Regions from separate parts of the Kitasatospora sp. NPDC088160 genome, predicted to be linked through region 1. Evidence: predicted binding sites of a transcription regulator. Region 1 holds the regulator's gene; each other region holds the start of a gene.
The links. Region 1 encodes HrcA, which represses chaperone genes, less so after heat shock. Its sites were predicted from a motif close to TTNGCACTCNGNNNNNCNGAGTGCNAA; they were not measured.
Positions count from the first base shown of each region.

Region 2: a site for HrcA is predicted at 3,066-3,092, ahead of groES (co-chaperone GroES). Genes of this name have one in related genera too.
Region 3: a site for HrcA is predicted at 2,144-2,170, ahead of ACIOGZ_RS32965 (FmdB family zinc ribbon protein). Genes of this name have one in related genera too.

Region 1 is NZ_JBIUSS010000004.1:122,531-128,266, reverse strand. It holds gene ACIOGZ_RS07375 (PDZ domain-containing protein) at 1-598, opposite strand, end outside; gene ACIOGZ_RS07370 (16S rRNA (uracil(1498)-N(3))-methyltransferase) at 669-1,418, opposite strand; gene dnaJ (molecular chaperone DnaJ) at 1,530-2,669, opposite strand; gene hrcA (heat-inducible transcriptional repressor HrcA) at 2,746-3,780, opposite strand; gene htpX (zinc metalloprotease HtpX) at 4,044-4,964, shown strand; gene ACIOGZ_RS07350 (hypothetical protein) at 5,007-5,591, shown strand; gene ACIOGZ_RS07345 (DUF3097 domain-containing protein) at 5,616-5,736, shown strand, end outside.
Region 2 is NZ_JBIUSS010000008.1:156,896-162,631, reverse strand. It holds gene tsaD (tRNA (adenosine(37)-N6)-threonylcarbamoyltransferase complex transferase subunit TsaD) at 1-471, shown strand, start outside; gene ACIOGZ_RS14400 (hypothetical protein) at 468-728, shown strand; gene ACIOGZ_RS14395 (polysaccharide deacetylase family protein) at 809-1,723, shown strand; gene ACIOGZ_RS14390 (SAM-dependent methyltransferase) at 1,749-2,915, opposite strand; gene groES (co-chaperone GroES) at 3,233-3,538, shown strand; gene groL (chaperonin GroEL) at 3,655-5,280, shown strand; gene ACIOGZ_RS14375 (LysR family transcriptional regulator) at 5,412-5,736, shown strand, end outside.
Region 3 is NZ_JBIUSS010000025.1:87,866-93,601, reverse strand. It holds gene ACIOGZ_RS32985 (sigma-70 family RNA polymerase sigma factor) at 1-388, shown strand, start outside; gene ACIOGZ_RS32980 (hypothetical protein) at 529-780, shown strand; gene mscL (large conductance mechanosensitive channel protein MscL) at 791-1,210, opposite strand; gene ACIOGZ_RS32970 (hypothetical protein) at 1,241-1,504, opposite strand; gene ACIOGZ_RS32965 (FmdB family zinc ribbon protein) at 1,800-2,132, opposite strand; gene ACIOGZ_RS32960 (MFS transporter) at 2,326-3,708, opposite strand; gene ACIOGZ_RS32955 (potassium/proton antiporter) at 4,065-5,549, opposite strand.

The DNA of each region.
Region 1 (5,736 bases):
ACAGCGGCGAGTCGAGCTGGCCGTCCAACTCCTCGTGGACGCGGACGAATGCGTCCCGCCCGATCCACAACTTGCCCGCCCGGCCGCCCCGGTAGCGCTTCCACCAGGCCGGCTCGCGGTTGTTGACGGTGCCCAGCAGCACGCGGTCGCCGCCCGGCTCGAAGGCGAGCCCGCCGACCGGCCCGTACGGCAGCCGCACCGACTCGCCGCCGTCCAGCGGCACGGCGTGCGCCCAGCTGCGGCGCAGGGTCGCCTCGCCGGCGGTGGTGAGGGCGATCGGGCGCCCGTCGGCCGTCCAGCCCCGCACCTCGGTCTGCTCGCTGCCCCAGTGGGTGAGCCGCCGGGACGGCCCGCCGTCCACCGGCACCACGTGCACCTCGGGCGCGCCGTCCCGGGTGGAGGTGAAGGCGATGTGCCGCCCGTCGGGGGCGAACCGGGGGTGCCGGACGGGCACGTGATCGGCCGTCAGCCGCCAGGCCCGGCCACCGTCCAGCGGGGCCAGCCAGACGTCGTCCTCGGCGACGAAGGTGACCAGGTCATCGTGCAGATGGGGGTGGCGCAGGTAGGCGCCCGCAGAGGTGCTCAGGGGTTCCGTCACGCGGTCAGCGTAGGCACGCGCGCGCGCGGCGCGGGCCGGTTCGGGCAGACTCCGACCGCACGGGCGCCGGCTACGACCAGCGGCCGGTGCGCCCCAGCAGCAGGGCGCCGGCGGCCACCCCGGCGGTGGAGGTGCGCAGCACCGAGGGGCCCAGCCGGTACGGCCCGGCGCCCGCCTCGGCGAACGCGGCCAGCTCCTCCGGGGAGACCCCGCCCTCCGGGCCGACCACCAGCACCACGTCCCCGGCCGCGGGCAGCGCGGCCAGCGCCAGCGGCTCGGCGCCCTCCTCGTGCAGCACGGCGGCGAACGCGGCCCCGGCCAGCAGCGGCGCCAGCTGCCGGGTGGTCGCCGGCTCGCGCACCTCGGGGAAGCGCAGCCGGCGGGACTGCTTGCCGGCCTCCCGGGCGGTGGCCCGCCACTTGGCGAGTGCCTTGGCGCCCCGGTCGCCCTTCCACTGCGTGATGCAGCGCGAGGCGGCCCACGGGACGATCACGTCCACGCCGACCTCGGTCATGGTCTCCACCGCGAGCTCGCCGCGGTCGCCCTTGGGCAGCGCCTGGACGACGACGATCCGCGGCGCCGGCTCGGGCTCCCGGCGGACGGCGGCCACCGTGACGTCGATCGCGTCCTTGCCGAGCACCGCGGCGACCGTCCCGTCCACCCCGAGGCCCAGCCCGTCGGCGAGGGTCACCGCCTCGCCCGCCGCCAGCCGCCTCACCGCGGCCGCGTGCCGCCCCTCCGGCCCGTCGAGGCGCACCACGGAGCCGGGCGCGGCGGCGGCGATCCGCTCGGTCTCGACGACGAAGACGGGGGCGGTCATGCGGGGAACCTCCGGGGGGTGGGGCGGATCGGGAACGCGAAAGGGGCGCCGGGCAGAACCCGGCACCCCCGCGCGAACGGCCAGGGCCCAGTAGCGGCCCCGGCCTAGGGCCTAGCGGCCGTTGAACGCGTCCTTGAGGCGCGAGAACAGGCCCTGCTGGCCCGGCGCGAACTGGCCGGACGGCCGCTCCTCGCCGCGCAGCACCGCGAGCCGGCGCAGCAGCTCCTCCTGCTCGGGGTCGAGCTTGGTGGGCGTCTGCACCTCGACATGCACTATCAGGTCGCCCCGGCCGCCGCCGCGCAGGTGCGTGATGCCGCGGCCGTGCAGCGGGATCGACTGGCCGGACTGGGTGCCGGGCCGGATGTCGACCTCCTCCAGCCCGTCCAGGGTCTGCAGCGGCACCTGGGTGCCGAGGGACGCGGCCGTCATCGGGATGGTGACGGTGCAGTGCAGGTCGTCCCCGCGCCGCTGGAAGACGGTGTGGGTGGTCTCGGCGATCTCGACGTACAGGTCGCCGGCCGGGCCGCCGCCGGGGCCGACCTCGCCCTCGCCGGCCAGCTGGATCCGGGTGCCGTTGTCGACACCGGCCGGGATCTTGACGGTCAGGGTGCGCCGGGCGCGGACCCTGCCGTCGCCGGCGCACTCCGGGCACGGGGTCGGCACGACGGTGCCGAAGCCCTGGCACTGCGGGCAGGGACGGGAGGTCATGACCTGGCCCAGGAACGACCGGGTGACCTGGGAGACCTCGCCCCTGCCGCGACACATGTCGCAGGTCTGCGCGGAGGTGCCGGGGGCCGCGCCCTCGCCGCTGCACGTGGTGCAGGTGACGGCGGTGTCGACCTGGAGTTCCTTGGTGGTGCCGAAGGCGGCCTCCTCCAGGGTGATCTCCAGCCGGATCATGGCGTCCTGGCCGCGGCGGGTGCGCGAGCGCGGGCCGCGCTGGCCGGCCGCGGCGCCGAAGAAGGCGTCCATGATGTCGGAGAAGCCGAAGCCGGCCGCCCCCGCGCCGAAGCCGCCCGCGCCCCCGCCGCCCGGCGAGAGCGGGTCACCTCCGAGGTCGTAGACCTGGCGCTTCTGCGGGTCGGAGAGCACCTCGTAAGCGGCGTTGATCTCCTTGAACCGCTCCTGCGTCTTCGGGTCCGGGTTGACGTCCGGGTGCAGTTCGCGTGCCAGGCGCCGGAAGGCCTTCTTGATCTCGTCCTGCCCCGCATCCCGTCGGACGCCGAGTACCGCGTAGTAGTCCGTGGCCACCAAATGCTCCGCTTGTTCCGCCTGTAGTAGTGCTGCGACTGGACACCGCCGTCAGAGGTTCCGACGGCGGCCTGTGCTACGACTCGGCCAGGATCTGGCCCACGTACCGCGCCACCGCACGCACCGCCCCCATTGTGCCCGGATAGTCCATCCGGGTCGGACCGATCACACCCAGTTTGGCCACGCTCTCGTCGCCCGAACCGTAGCCGACCGACACCACCGAGGTGGAATTCAGCCCCTCGTAGGCGATCTCCCGCCCGATCCGGACCGTCATCGCGGCGTCCGCCGTCTCACCCAGGAGGCGGAGCAGGACGACCTGCTCCTCCAGGGCTTCCAGCACCGGCTGGATGGTCAGGGGGAAGTCGTGCCCGAAGCGGGTCAGGTTGGCCGTGCCGGCCAGCATGATCCGCTCCTCGTTCTGCTCGGCGAGCGCTTCGAACAGCGTCGCCAGGACCGTGCTGACGGTCGGGCGGTCCGGCGGCTCGAAACCCGCCGGGAGCTCCTCCAGGAACCCCGGCACGTCCGGCAGCCGCTGGCCGACGGCCCGCGCGTTGATCCGGGCCCGCAGGTCCGCCAGGACCGTCTCGCCGACCGGGCCCGGGCAGTCGACCATCCGCTGCTCGACCCGGCCGGTGTTGGTGATCAGGACCAGCATCACCTTGGTCGGGGCCAGCGCCACCAGCTCGATGTGCCGGACGGTGGACCGCGACAGCGAGGGGTACTGCACCACCGCGACCTGCCGGGTGAGCTGGGCGAGCAGCCGCACCGTCCGCATGACCACGTCGTCCAGGTCGACGGCGCCGTCCAGGAAGTGCCGGATCGCCCGGCGCTCGGGGGCGCTCATCGGCTTGACCTCGGCGAGCTTGTCGACGAACAGGCGGTACCCCTTGTCGGTGGGGATGCGCCCGGCGCTGGTGTGCGGCTGGTGGATGTAGCCCTCCTCCTCCAGCGCCGCCATGTCGTTGCGGACGGTCGCCGGGGAGACTCCGAGGTTGTGCCGCTCCACCAGGGCCTTGGAGCCGACCGGCTCCTCGGTGCCCACGTAGTCCTGGACGATCGCGCGGAGCACGGCGAGCTTGCGGTCGTCCAGCTGGCGAACCTCACCGGCCATGGGGCACACACCTCCGTCTTCGCACGTTGTCCGTTCGTGTCACGCATGCTGCTGCCCGCTCCGGGAGGATCCCGGCTCCGGCACCCGCTTTGGCACTCTGAACCTGCGAGTGCCAAAACCGTACCTGCCAGTGTAAGGCCCGGGCCCAACGGCAGGAACGGCCCGGCCGGAGTGATCCTGCCCGCAGTTCCCGGCGCGGGGGTGGTGCCGCGGGGCCGTCCGGGTGGCAGCATCGAAGACGACGGCGAATGGAGGAGCAAGCAATGTCGAGCTCGGGCCAGCACACCCGTTTCGCGCCCGACCGCGGTCTGACCGGCCGCATGGTCGTGACGATGTTCGTGATCGGGCTGCTGTACGTCGGTTTCACCGGTCTGCTGATCGTGCTGCTGCGCGGCGCCTGGCCACTGATCGTCCTGATCTCCGGCGGGCTGTTCGTGGCCCAGTTCTGGTTCAGCGACAAGATCACCGAACGGGCGATGGGCGCCCACCAGGTGACCCCTGAGCAGTACCCGCAACTGCACGGCACCATCGACCGGCTCTGCGCGCTGGCCGACATGCCCAAACCCCGGGTGGCGGTCGCCGACAACGACATGCCGAACGCCTTCGCCACCGGCCGCAACCCGCAGAACGCCGTGGTGTGCGTCACCACCGGCCTGCTGCGACGGCTGGAGCCCGAGGAACTGGAGGGCGTCCTCGCCCACGAGCTGTCCCACGTCGCCCACCGGGACGTCGCGGTGATGACCATCGCCGGCTTCCTCGGCGTCCTCGCCGGGGCCATGACCCGGATCGCCATGTACGGCGGGTTCATGGGCGGCAACCGCAACAACAACGACCAGAACGCGGCCATCGTCGCCCTGATCATCCCGCTGGTGTCGATGGTCGTCTACGCCATCAGCTTCCTGCTCACCCGGCTCCTGTCCCGCTACCGGGAACTCGCCGCCGACCGCGCCGCCGCCCAGCTCACCGGCCGGCCCAGCGCCCTCGCCTCCGCGCTCACCAAGGTCACCGGCCAGATCGCCGCCATCCCCAGCAAGGACCTGCGCCAGGCGCAGCCCTACAACGCCTTCTACTTCGCCCCCGCGCTGAGCGCCCGGGAGACCGCCTCGCAGCTGTTCTCCACCCACCCGACGCTGGAGAAGCGCCTGGAGCAGCTGGCGAAGATCTCCGAGCAGCTCGGCCGCTGAGGCCCTGCCGCCCTCCCGACTCCCTCCTCCGAAAGGACCGCCGTGGGAATCCTGGACACCCTGTTCGGGCGCACCAAGCCCGTCAAGCCCGACCTCGACCAGCTGTTCGGCGTCCCGTCCGCCGCCCTCACCCTGGAGGCCGGGGCCGGGTTCACCCCCACCGGGCTCGGTTCGGTCTGCTTCGCCGCCGTCGAGGGCGCGGCCTTCGGCCAGGTCGAACAGCAGGTGCGGGCGCTGCTCGACGCCGACACCGAGCGCGGCGGCGTCCCGGTGGAGGCCTCCAAGGACGGCTACGGCTACTCCTGGCTGCTCGCCCGGCACACCCCCGAGGAACTGCCGGACCTGGTCAACGACCTGCACGCGGTCAACAGCGAGCTGGAGGCGAACGGCTTCGGACCGCAGCTGCTCTGCTCGCTGGTCGGCTTCCGCAACCCGGACGGGCAGTCGCTGGCCCTGGTCTACCTCTACAAGCGCGGCACCTTCTACCCCTTCGCCCCGATGCCCGGCGGCGGGGAGCGGCGCAACAGCCCGCTGGAGCTCCAGGTCAACGCGATGCTCGGGAACGACCTGCGGCTGGAGAAGGACCTCAGCCGCTGGTTCCCGGTCTGGGGCGCGCCGGGCCTCTGACGGTCCGTCCGTATAGTCGCTTTCATGCGCAGCCGCCAGTACGGACCCGACCTGACCCCGCCGTGGAAGAAGCAGCAACCCGCCCCGGAGGTGACCGCCGAACGGGACCTGGTGGTGGAGGAGGCCGCCACCGGCTTCTGCGGCG
Region 2 (5,736 bases), on a different contig from region 1:
TACGACTTCTCCTTCTCCGGCCTGAAGACCGCCGTCGCCCGCTGGGTGGAGGCCAAGCGCCGGGCCGGCGAGGAGGTGCCGATCGCCGACGTGGCGGCGTCCTTCCAGGAGGCCGTCACCGACGTACTCACCCGCAAGGCCGTCAAGGCGTGCCGGGACAACGGCGTCGACCACCTGATGATCGGCGGCGGGGTGGCCGCCAACTCGCGGCTGCGCGAGATGGCCCAGCAGCGCTGCGACCGGGCCGGCATCCGGCTGCGGGTGCCCCGGCCGGGCCTGTGCACCGACAACGGCGCGATGGTGGCCGCGCTGGGCTCCGAGATGGTGTGGCGCGACCGCACGCCGTCCGCGCTCGACCTGTCCGCCGACTCCTCGCTGCCGGTGACCGAGGCGCACGTGCCAGCCGCGGACGTCCGGCACGGCGACGTCCACGGCCAGGCGTACCAGGCCCTCACCGGTGGCGCCAAGTGACCGTCGCCGCGATGTGGGAGGCCCGCGCCGCCGCCGGCCGTGGGGCCGAACTCGCCTCCTGGGTACGGGAGGTGGTGCTGCCGTCGGTGCGCGGCTCGGCCGGGCTGGTCCGCACCGAGCTGCTCGGCGCGCCCGGCGAACGCGTGCTGCTGATCACCTGGTGGACCGGCGAGCCGGTGCCGGTCGCCGACCCGCCGGCCGACCTGCTCGGCCGCCCGGTGCACCGCTGGTCCTTCACCAGCGAGCACGTCGAATAGGCCCCGTCCGGGAACCGCCGCCCCGACCGCTACCGTGCATAGCTGAGAAGAAGCTGGACGGGAACCGGGAGCGCGCTGCGGTGAACAGGGACGGTCGGAGCAGGACCAGGACGTACGCGGTGGGGGCGCTGGCCCTGCTGGCCCTGGCCACCGGATGCGGCGACAACGGGGGCGCCGCCGCCCCGGCGGCGGCCGGCGGCAGCTCGGCGGCCACGCCCCAGCCCACCGGCGGAGGCGCCGTGCCGACCAGCCCGGCCGGCACGCCCACCACCCCGGCCCCGGCCGGCGGGGACCCGGCGGCCTGGGCGAAGTGGAACCTCAAGCCGCTGGCGCCGGCCCCCGCACCGCCCGCGGACAAGCCCATCAAGCTCGAACGGACCGGCCCCGTACCGGTGTTCAGCGAGGTGAAGACGAGCGACAAGGTCGTCTTCATCACCATCGACGACGGCGCCGAGAAGGACCCGAAGTTCGTCGAGATGCTGACCGAGCTCAAGGTGCCGATCTCGATGTTCCTGACCCGGGACATCGTCAAGAACGACTACGGCTACTTCAAGCCGCTCCAGGCGCTCGGCAACCACATCCAGAACCACACCGTGGACCACCCGGTGATGAGCAAGATCCCGGCGGAGAAGCAGAAGTCCGAGATCTGCGACGCGCAGTCCGCGCTCACCCAGCAGTACGGCACCGCCCCGCTGCTGTTCCGCCCGCCGTTCGGGGACGGTGCCAACACCCCCACGCTGAACAACTCGGTCCAGCAGTGCGGCCCGCGCGCGATGGTGCTCTGGCGCGAGTCGATGCAGATCCACGACATGCAGTACCAGGCGGCGGACAAGAAGCTGAAGTCCGGCGACATCATCCTGGCGCACTTCCGCGGCCCGAAGGAGCTCAAGGGCGCCACGATGACCCAGATGTTCGGCGACCTGCTGGCCCGGATCCAGGAGCAGGGCTTCTCGGTGGCCCGGCTGGAGGACTACATCCAGGCGCCCGCCTCGTAGTCCGGGCGCCCGCCGCGCAGCCGCCTCAGGCGGGTCGGCCGAGCATCATCAGCGGCCCGTTGTCGGTGCGGCTGAGGATCACCGTGACGGCGTTCGGCCCGGAGGGCTTGAGCTGGCGGCGCAGCTCCTCCGGGGTGATCGCCATCCCGCGCTTCTTGATCACCACCGTGCCGACCCCGCGCTCGCGCAGCAGCGCCTTCAGCCGCTTGATGTGGAACGGCAGCACGTCGGTGAGCTCGAAGGCGTGCGCGTACGGGGTGGCCACCAGCTGGTCCGAGGTCAGGTAGGCGATCTTCGGGTCGATCAGCCGACCGCCCACCTGCTCGGCCACCTCGGCCACCAGGTGGGCCCGGATCACCGCGCCGTCCGGCTCGTACAGGTAGCGCCCGACCGGGCCGGCCGGCGGGTCGGGCAGGTCGCCGCCGGTGAGGCTGGCGGCCTGCGGCAGCAGGGTGGCGCGGTGCGGGCGGGCGGCCCCGGTGCCGAACCAGAGCACCGCCTCCTTCACGTCGCCGTGGTCGGAGACCCACTCCGCCTCGGCGTCGGCCGGGACGGCCTCGTGCGGGATGCCCGGGGCCACCTTCAGCGCGCCGATCGGGGTCCGGCGGCCGGCCTCGATCGCCCAGGAGAGCGGCGGGGCGTACGCCTCCGGATCGAACACCCGGCCGCGCGCCGTCCGCCGCGCCGGGTCGGTGAACACCGCGTCGTAGCCGGTGACGTCCACCTCGGCGACGTCCGCGCAGCGCACCCGGACCAGGTCGGCCAGGCCCAGCGCGGCCGCGTTGGCGGCGGTGGCGGCACAGGCCGCCGGGTCCTTGTCGACGGCCAGCACCTCGATCCCGGCCCTGGCCAGCGCCAGCACGTCCCCGCCGATGCCGCAGCACAGGTCGGCCAGCCGGCGGACGCCCAGCTCGGCGAAGCGGCGCGCCCGCCACTCGGCCACGCTGCGCCGGGTGGACTGCTCGACGCCGTTGGGCGTGAAGTACATCAGGTCGGCGTCCGCCCCGAACTTCGCCCGCGCCCGCTGCCGCAGCCGGGCCTGCCCGAAGGCCGCCGACACCAGCTCGGCCGGGTGCTCCCGCCGCAGCCTGGTGGCCAGCGCCAGCTCCTCCTCGGGCGTGAACTCGCGCAGTTCGGCGAGCAGGGCCTGGCCCTCGGGGGCCAGTAGGGGCTGGAGGTTCTCGGTGTCCACGGGGCCATTCTGGCGGGTTGGCGGCCCCACCGGCTCCGACGGCCGACGCGGTGGGCGGGGTCGCGGCTCGCGGCGGGAGTCCGCCCGGGGCGGGGTGGTCGCACAGGAGTACGGCTCCGCGCCCGCGGTTCGGGATGCCCGGGCGCGCCGTTGGCACTCTGGTTGACTGAGTGCTAACACCGGCCTATGGTCGTCCTTGGCACTCCCCACTGGGGGAGTGCTAACGCGAAGACGTGTGCCTGACCCCCGCGACGGCAGGCCCACAGGTTCGCTCCTACCCGTTAGAAACCCCGTAATCTCCGAAGGGGAGCTCGGACGTGACCACCAGCAGCAAGGTTGCCATCAAGCCGCTTGAGGACCGCATCGTGGTCCAGCCGCTCGACGCCGAGACCACCACGGCCTCCGGCCTGGTTATCCCGGACACCGCCAAGGAGAAGCCCCAGGAGGGCGTCGTCCTGGCCGTCGGCCCGGGCCGCTTCGAGGACGGCCAGCGTCTGCCGCTCGACGTCGCCGTCGGTGACATCGTCCTGTACTCGAAGTACGGCGGCACCGAGGTGAAGTACCAGGGCGAGGAGTACCTGGTTCTTTCCGCCCGCGACGTTCTCGCCATCATCGAGAAGTAAGTCGTTCCGACCCGCCCCGGATCCGTGTCCCAAGTGACAGGGGCCCGGGGCGTGGTTGTTGGTTCACGTAGTCCGGCGGCCGGTGGGCCGGCCGAAGCCCCGAGGGAATAGGGAACATGGCGAAGATCCTGCAGTTCAACGAGGACGCCCGCCGCTCGCTGGAGCGCGGTGTCAACAAGCTGGCCGACACCGTCAAGGTGACCATCGGCCCCAAGGGCCGCAACGTCGTCATCGACAAGAAGTTCGGCGCCCCGACCATCACCAACGACGGTGTCACCATCGCCCGTGAGGTCGAGCTGGATGACCCGTACGAGAACCTTGGCGCGCAGCTCGTCAAGGAGGTCGCCACCAAGACCAACGACGTCGCGGGTGACGGCACCACCACCGCCACCGTGCTGGCCCAGGCCCTGGTCAACGAGGGTCTGCGCAACGTCGCCGCCGGTGCCGGCCCGGCCGCCCTGAAGAAGGGCATCGACAAGGCCGTCGCCGCCGTCTCCGAGCACCTGCTCTCGGTGGCCCGCGAGATCGAGGGCAAGGACGACGTCGCCGCCGTTGCGTCCCTCTCCGCCCAGGACACCCAGGTCGGCGAGCTGATCGCCGAGGCGATCGACAAGGTCGGCAAGGACGGTGTCATCACCGTCGAGGAGTCGAACACCTTCGGCGTGGAGCTGGACTTCACCGAGGGCATGCAGTTCGACAAGGGCTACCTGTCGCCGTACTTCGTCACCGACGCGGAGCGGCAGGAGGCGGTCCTGGAGGACCCGTACATCCTGATCAACCAGGGCAAGATCTCCTCCATCCAGGAGCTGCTGCCGCTGCTGGAGAAGATCCTCCAGGGCGGTGCCTCCCGGCCGCTGCTGATCATCGCCGAGGACGTCGACGGCGAGGCGCTGTCCACCCTCGTGGTGAACAAGATCCGCGGCACCTTCAACGCGGTCGCCGTCAAGGCCCCGGGCTTCGGCGACCGCCGCAAGGCGATCCTCGGCGACCTGGCCACCCTGACCGGCGGCACGGTCATCTCCGAGGAGGTCGGCCTCAAGCTCGACCAGGTCGGCGTGGACGTGCTGGGCACCGCCCGCCGCGTGACCATCACCAAGGACGAGACCACCGTCGTCGACGGTGCCGGTGACACCGAGGCCGTGGCCGGCCGCGTCGCCCAGATCAAGGGTGAGATCGCCGCCACCGACTCCGACTGGGACCGCGAGAAGCTGCAGGAGCGCCTGGCCAAGCTGGCCGGCGGCGTCTGCGTCATCAAGGTCGGCGCCGCCACCGAGGTGGAGCTGAAGGAGCGCAAGCACCGCCTGGAGGACGCCATCTCGGCGACCCGTGCCGCGGTCGAGGAGGGCATCGTCGCCGGTGGCGGCGCCTCCCTGGTGCACGCCGCCAAGGTGCTGGACGGCGGCCTGGGCCTGTCGGGTGACGAGGCGACCGGTGTCGCGGTGGTCCGCAAGGCGCTGCACGAGCCGCTGCGCTGGATCGCCCAGAACGCCGGCCTGGAGGGCTACGTCATCACCTCCAAGGTCGCCGAGCTGGAGATCGGCCAGGGCTACAACGCGGCCACCGGCGAGTACGGCGACCTGGTGAAGGCCGGCGTCATCGACCCGGTCAAGGTCACCCGCTCCGCCCTGGAGAACGCGGCCTCGATCGCCTCCCTGCTGCTCACCACCGAGACCCTCGTGGTGGAGAAGAAGGAAGAGGAGGCCGAGGCGGGCCACGGCCACGGTCACGGCCACTCGCACTGACGCCTGACGGTCGACCGGAGGCCCGGTCCGCGCCCCTCGGGGTGCGGCCGGGCCTCCGGCGTGTTTGGCGTTTGAGGCTTCAATCATCAGCAGAATTTTGCCATTGGCAAAGATTGCCTTATAACTGAGGCATGATCGAGGCCCGTCACCTGCGCGTTCTGCGTGCCGTCGCCCGCACCGGCTCCTTCTCCGCCGCCGCCCGCGAGCTGGGCTGTACGCAGCCCGCCATCAGCCAGCAGATGAAGGCCCTGGAGAAGTCGGTGGACACCCCGCTGGTGGTCCGCTCCGGCCGGGGCATGCAGCTCAGCGAGGCGGGGCGGGTGTTGCTCAAGCACGCCACCGGGATCCTGGCCGGGCTCTCCGCGGCCGAGGAGGAGATCGCCGCGATCGCCGGGCTGCGGGCCGGGCGGGTGCGGCTGGTCTCCTTCCCGACCGCGAGCTCCACCCTGGTGCCGC
Region 3 (5,736 bases), on a different contig from region 1:
GATCGCGGCCGAGCTGGACACCACCGAGGCCCGGATCAAGGACGTGCTGGACTGGGCCCGCGACCCGGTCAGCCTCAACATGGCGGTCGACGACGAGGGCGAGACCCAGTTCGGCGACCTGGTCGAGGACACCGGGGCGACGTCCCCCGAGGACGCCGTGATGGTGATGCTCCGCCGCGAGGAGCTGGACGGCCTGATCGGGCGGCTGGACGACCGCACGGCCTCGATCATCCGCTCCCGCTACGGGATGGAGGACGGCCGCGAGCGCACCCTCACCGAGGTGGGCAAGCAGCACGGCCTCACCCGCGAGCGGATCCGCCAGATCGAGAAGCACGCGCTGGCCGAGCTGAAGAAGATCGCCGACCACGCGGGCTTCGAGGCCGCCTGAGAACCCGAGCCAACTGCCTGCGGCTCCATCCCGCCCCGGGCCCTGGTGCGGAGCGCTCCGCACCAGGGCCCGGGGTGTGTCGCGGGGCTCTTAGGCTGGAGGGACGGGACGATCCGGACGGCAGTCGACGGGAAGCGGAAGTGAGCAGGGTGAGCGAGCAGGGGCAGGCGCGGGAGCCGGAGCAGGGGCAGGGGCAGGGACAGGGTGAGCAGCAGGGGCGGGAGGAGCGGCCGGCGGCGCCGAAGGCCCGGCTGGTCTTCCGGGACCCGCTGGACCAGCAGTCCCGGGACGACACCGACACCGGCTGGGGTGAGCGCCCCGGGGCGGGGGAGAGCGGTGGGCGGGGGCTGGACTGGTACCTGAGCCAGCGCCCGCCGCACCACGGGGACTGAGGAGCGGTGCTCAGCGCTGCGGGGCGATCAGCGCGTCGCGGATCTCGGTGAGCAGTTGGACCTCCTTGGCCTCGGCCTCCGCCGCCGTCTCGGCGGTGCTCTTCCGCCTGGCGGCCAGCCTGTTCATGGGCACGATCAGGACGAAGTAGACGACGGCCGCCGTGATCAGGAACTGCAGCAGGGCGCTGAGCACCGATCCCCACAGGATGAGGATCCCGGACGTGACCTCGCCGGTGGCGTTCAGCTCGCAGGGGCCCTTGAGGCAGGAACTGTAGGACGCCAGGTCCTTCGTTCCGAAGACGCCGACGATCGGATTGATGACGCCCTTGACGAAGGCGTTGACGATGTTGGTGAAGGCCGCGCCGATGACGACGGCGACGGCGAATTCGACGACGTTTCCACGCAGCAGGAATTGCTTGAAGCCTTTCATGCCGCCGTGAACGACGAAGTCGTTGCCCGGTTACGGGTGATCTTCCGTTGGGCCGGATTGACAACCCGTCCGGCCCACCGGGCCGCCCGGCGGCGCCGGCAGCCCGGCCCGCGCGGGCCCGACCGCGAGCGCCGCGGCCACCGCGAGCAGCACCAGCGCGGGCACCCCGGCCCGGTGCCGTACGGCGTGCCGCCAGCGGTGCCACCCGCCGGCCCCGCGCCGGATCGGCGGGAAGCGCGGTACCTCCCGCCGGGGCGGTACGGCGGGTGCGGGCAGCGGTACGGAGAGGCTCATGGTCGTCATGGTCACCACCGAGGTCGTGGGGGCCGCTCCTGTGCGGACCGGTCGTTCTCCGGCGACCCCTACGATGTGCGCCGCGTGCCGCCCCGGAAAGCCCTTATCCGCAGCCTGTGGACAACTCGGGCCCTGTGGACGAATTCGTACACCCGCACGAGTGCATCCGGCCCGCCCGGGATGACGAACCGGGGCGACGAGTGGTGACGGCGAACCGGGACGACGAAGGCCCGCCGCCCCGCGAAGAACGCGGGGTGGCGGGCCTTGTCGATGCGCTGGGCGTCCGGCGCCGAGGTCAGCTCGCGGCCGGAGCCGGGCTGGAGGAGCTGGAAGAGCTCGAAGAACCGGAGGACGAGGACGTCGATGACGTCGAGGACGACGCCGGGGTCGAGCCGGACGACGACGCCGAGGAGCTACCGGAGGAGCCTGCGCCCACCGTGCTGCTGGAGGACGAACGGCTGTCGGTGCGGTAGAAGCCCGAGCCCTTGAACACGACGCCCACGGCCGAGAAGACCTTGCGGAGCCGTCCCTGGCAGTCGGGGCACGTGGTCAGCGCCTCGTCGGTGAACTTCTGCACCGCCTCCAGGCCGTTGCCGCACTCGGTGCACTGGTACTGGTACGTGGGCACTTGTCTTCCTCCTGGCACTCTCGCCTGATGAGTGCTAACGATGGTCAATGATGCGGCATTCCGCTGGATCAGTCCAGCGACTCCGATGTGAGATGAGCCGTGGCCGAGCCGCGCACGCTCTTCCACCGCGGCTCCGCGCCGCCCCCACCGCGCGCCGCCCACGGCTTCGCGCGGTGCGCCACCGCGTGCCCGCTCAGCCCTTGGCCGCGCCCACCAACTGCGGCGCGGCGCCGCGCTCCGGTGCGGCCGCGACCACCTGGCCCGGCGCGGTCAGCAGGTGCCGCAGCGACACCAGCGCGATCAGGCCCAGGCCGGCGCCGGCCACCGGCACCAGGAACCCGCTGGACGGCCCGTGGCCGTCGATCAGCTGCCCGGCGATCATCTGGCCGACCGCCAGGCCGAGGCCGATGGCGCCGGTCAGCCAGGTGAACGCCTCGGTCTTGGCGCCGTCCGCGACGAGCGTCTCGACCAGGGTGTAGCCGCTGATCAGGGTCGGCGCGATGGCCAGGCCGCAGACCAGTCCGGCGACGGCGAGCGCGATCAGGTTGGGCATCGCCCACAGCGTCGAGCAGCCCAGCACGAGCAGGGCGTAGCTCATGATCATCCGCTGCTGCACGGCCCGCCGCCAGGCGATCACGCCGTACAGCACGCCGGCCACCATCGAGCCGCCGGCGAAGATCCCGTACACGGTGCCGGCGGCGGCGTGCTGCCCGACCGAGTCGGCGAAGGCGTTCACCGAGACCTGCATGCCGCCGAACACGGCGCCCACCCCGAGGAAGGCCCCGGCCAGCAGCCGGACGCCGGGGGAGGCGAGCGCGGAGGCGCGCCGCACGCCGGGCTGGGGCACCGCCCGGGCGGGCGCGGTGCGCCGCTGGGCGGCGAAGGCCAGGCCGCCGACGAGGGTCAGCGTGGCCTCGGCGATCAGCCCGGCCGAGGGGCTGACCGTGGTGGCGACGGCGGTGGCCAGGATCGGGCCGATCACGAAGGTGAACTCGTCCGTCACGGACTCGAAGGCGAACGCGGTGCCCACCTTGGCCGCGGACGAGGCGGACGCGCCGTCCGCGGTGAACTCGGCGATCCAGCGGGACCGGACCATGGCGCCGATCTGCGGAACGCTCGCGCCGGCCGGGACGGCGGCCAGGAACAGGCTCCAGGCCGGTGCGTGGCCGAGCGCCAGCGCGATCAGCGCGCCGACCGAGGCCGCGTGCACCACGACGGTCGGGACGAGGACGGCGGTCTGGCCGTACCGGTCGGCGAGCCGGCCGGTCTGCGGGCCGATCAGGGCCTGGGCGACGGCGGCGACGGCCGCGACGGTGCTCGCGGTGCCGTACGAGCCGTGGGTGTCCTTGACGAGCAGCAGGATGCCCATGCTGAGCATCGCGTACGGCAGCCGCGCGAGGAACGCCGGTGCCAGGAACGTCCAGGCGCCGGGCGTGCGCAGCAGCGCGCCGTACCCGACCCGCACGGGGGCGGGGGCGCCGGCGGCATCGGCGGTGCCGTCGGCAGGGGTGGCGTTGGCGGTGTCACGCGGGGTCGCGGTGTCCGCGGGGTCGTCGACCGTTCGGCGGGCCGTCACGGTCGGTCCTTCCTGCTGCCTGGTAGCGCGGCAGGGCATGGGGTGGCCCCGACGGCGCCGAGAGTCGTCCTCTCGCGCGTCGACCGGGGTAGATACCGGGCCGGCCCGGCGTGGTGGCCGAGGTCCGGACCGCGGCCGCCGAACGGTCGCGCCAACTCTGCTTCAGGCAGATGCTGGGTGTGATCTGACCATCATACATATACGCGCGTAGATGTCGCGCGAATCCCCAGACTACAAGGCCCGTCCAAAATTGTCCTGCCCATCGAAGGTGAACAGCTGGTGAGGCCTTCCGGTCTTCCGGCCTTGCGGTCGCCACCCGCCGCCCACCTTCCCGGCTCAGCGCCCGACGGCGGGTCTCACCGCCCGTTCAGCCACCCCGCGAGCTTGCCGCCCTTGTCCACGGCCCGCAGCCGCCGTTCGGCCGCCTCGCCGACCTCGTCGGTGGTGACCACCAGCAGCTCGTCCCCGCCGCGCAGCACCGTCGCCTTGTCCGGCACGAAGGAGCTGCCCTCCCGCACCACCAGGGTGACGGCGGCCCCCTTGGGCAGCCGCAGCTCGCTGACCTCCACGCCGGACATCCGGGAGCCGGGGGAGAGCGCGACCGACAGCAGGTGCCCGTGCAGCTTCTCCAGCGGGGCGGACTCGATGTCCAGGTCCTGGCCCATCGAGCCCTCGCCGATCCGCAGCTGCTTGGCCACCCAGGGCAGGGTCGGGCCCTGGAGCAGGGTGAAGACGACGACCAGGATGAAGACGATGTTGAAGACGTCCTGGGCCTTCGGCGCGCCCGACACCAGCGGGATGGTCGCCAGCACGATGGGCACCGCCCCGCGCAGCCCGGCCCAGCTGAGCAGCGCCTGCTCCCGGCCCGGAACCTTGAACGGTGTCAGCGTCAGCACCACGGACAGCGGCCGGGCCAGGAAGACCAGCACGCCGCCGATCACCAGCGCGGGGACCACCGCGGAGCCCATGGTCTCGGGCGTGCAGAGCAGGCCGAGCAGCACGAACATGCCGATCTGCCCGATCCAGGCCAGGCCGTCGGCGAAGCCCCGGACGGCCGGGCCGTGCGGCAGCTTGGCGTTGCCGAGGATCACCGCGCAGATGTAGACGGCGAGGAAGCCGGAGCCGTGCAGCAGCGCGCCGCCCGCGTAGGCGAGCACGGTCAGCGCCATCACCGCGATCGGGTACAGGCCGGAGGAGGGCAGCGCGACGTGCTTGATCCCGTACGCGCCGAGCTTGCCGACCGCGAAGCCGACCGCCGCGCCGATCGCCAGCTCGGCGATGATCGTGCCGACCAGGACGTACCAGGAGTCCAGCTCGCCGGTGGTGGCGAAGGCGACGACCAGGATGACCACGGGCGCGTCGTTGAAGCCGGACTCGGCCTCCAGCAGGCCGGTGAGCCGGTGCGGCAGCGGGACCATGCGCAGGACGGAGAAGACGGCGGCGGCGTCGGTGGAGGAGACGATCGCGCCGAGCAGCATCGAGGTCCGCCAGTCCAGGCCGACCAGCCAGTGCGCGCCGGCCGCGGTGACGAACACGCTGACCCCGACGCCGACGGTGGCGAGCACGGTGGCGGCCGGCATCACGGGTCTGACCTCGCGCCAGCTGGTCTTGAGGCCGCCCTCGGCGAGGATCACCACGAGCGCCGCGTAGCCGAGCACCTGGGTCAGCTCGGCGTTGTTGAAGGAGACGCCGATGCCGTTCTGGCCCAGGGCGACGCCGATCCCGAGGTAGATCAGCAGGCTCGGTAGCCCTGAGCGGGTGGATATCCGCACGGCGACCACCGCGACCAGCAGGATCACGGAGAACTCGAGGAGGAGCTGGTTCAGGTGGTCGATGTTCACGCAGTGGCACCTCGTGCAGGCAGGGGCGGGCGGGGTGTCTGGTGGTGCTGGAGGGCGCGACCCGTTAAGAAGGCGTCAATGCTCCTGTTGCGGATCGTTACTCAGTCTAACATTTTGCCATATCTTTAGTTTCTTTTCCTCCTCGGGCCCCCAACCGCCGCTTCCGGGCCTCCTCGTTGACCTCCTC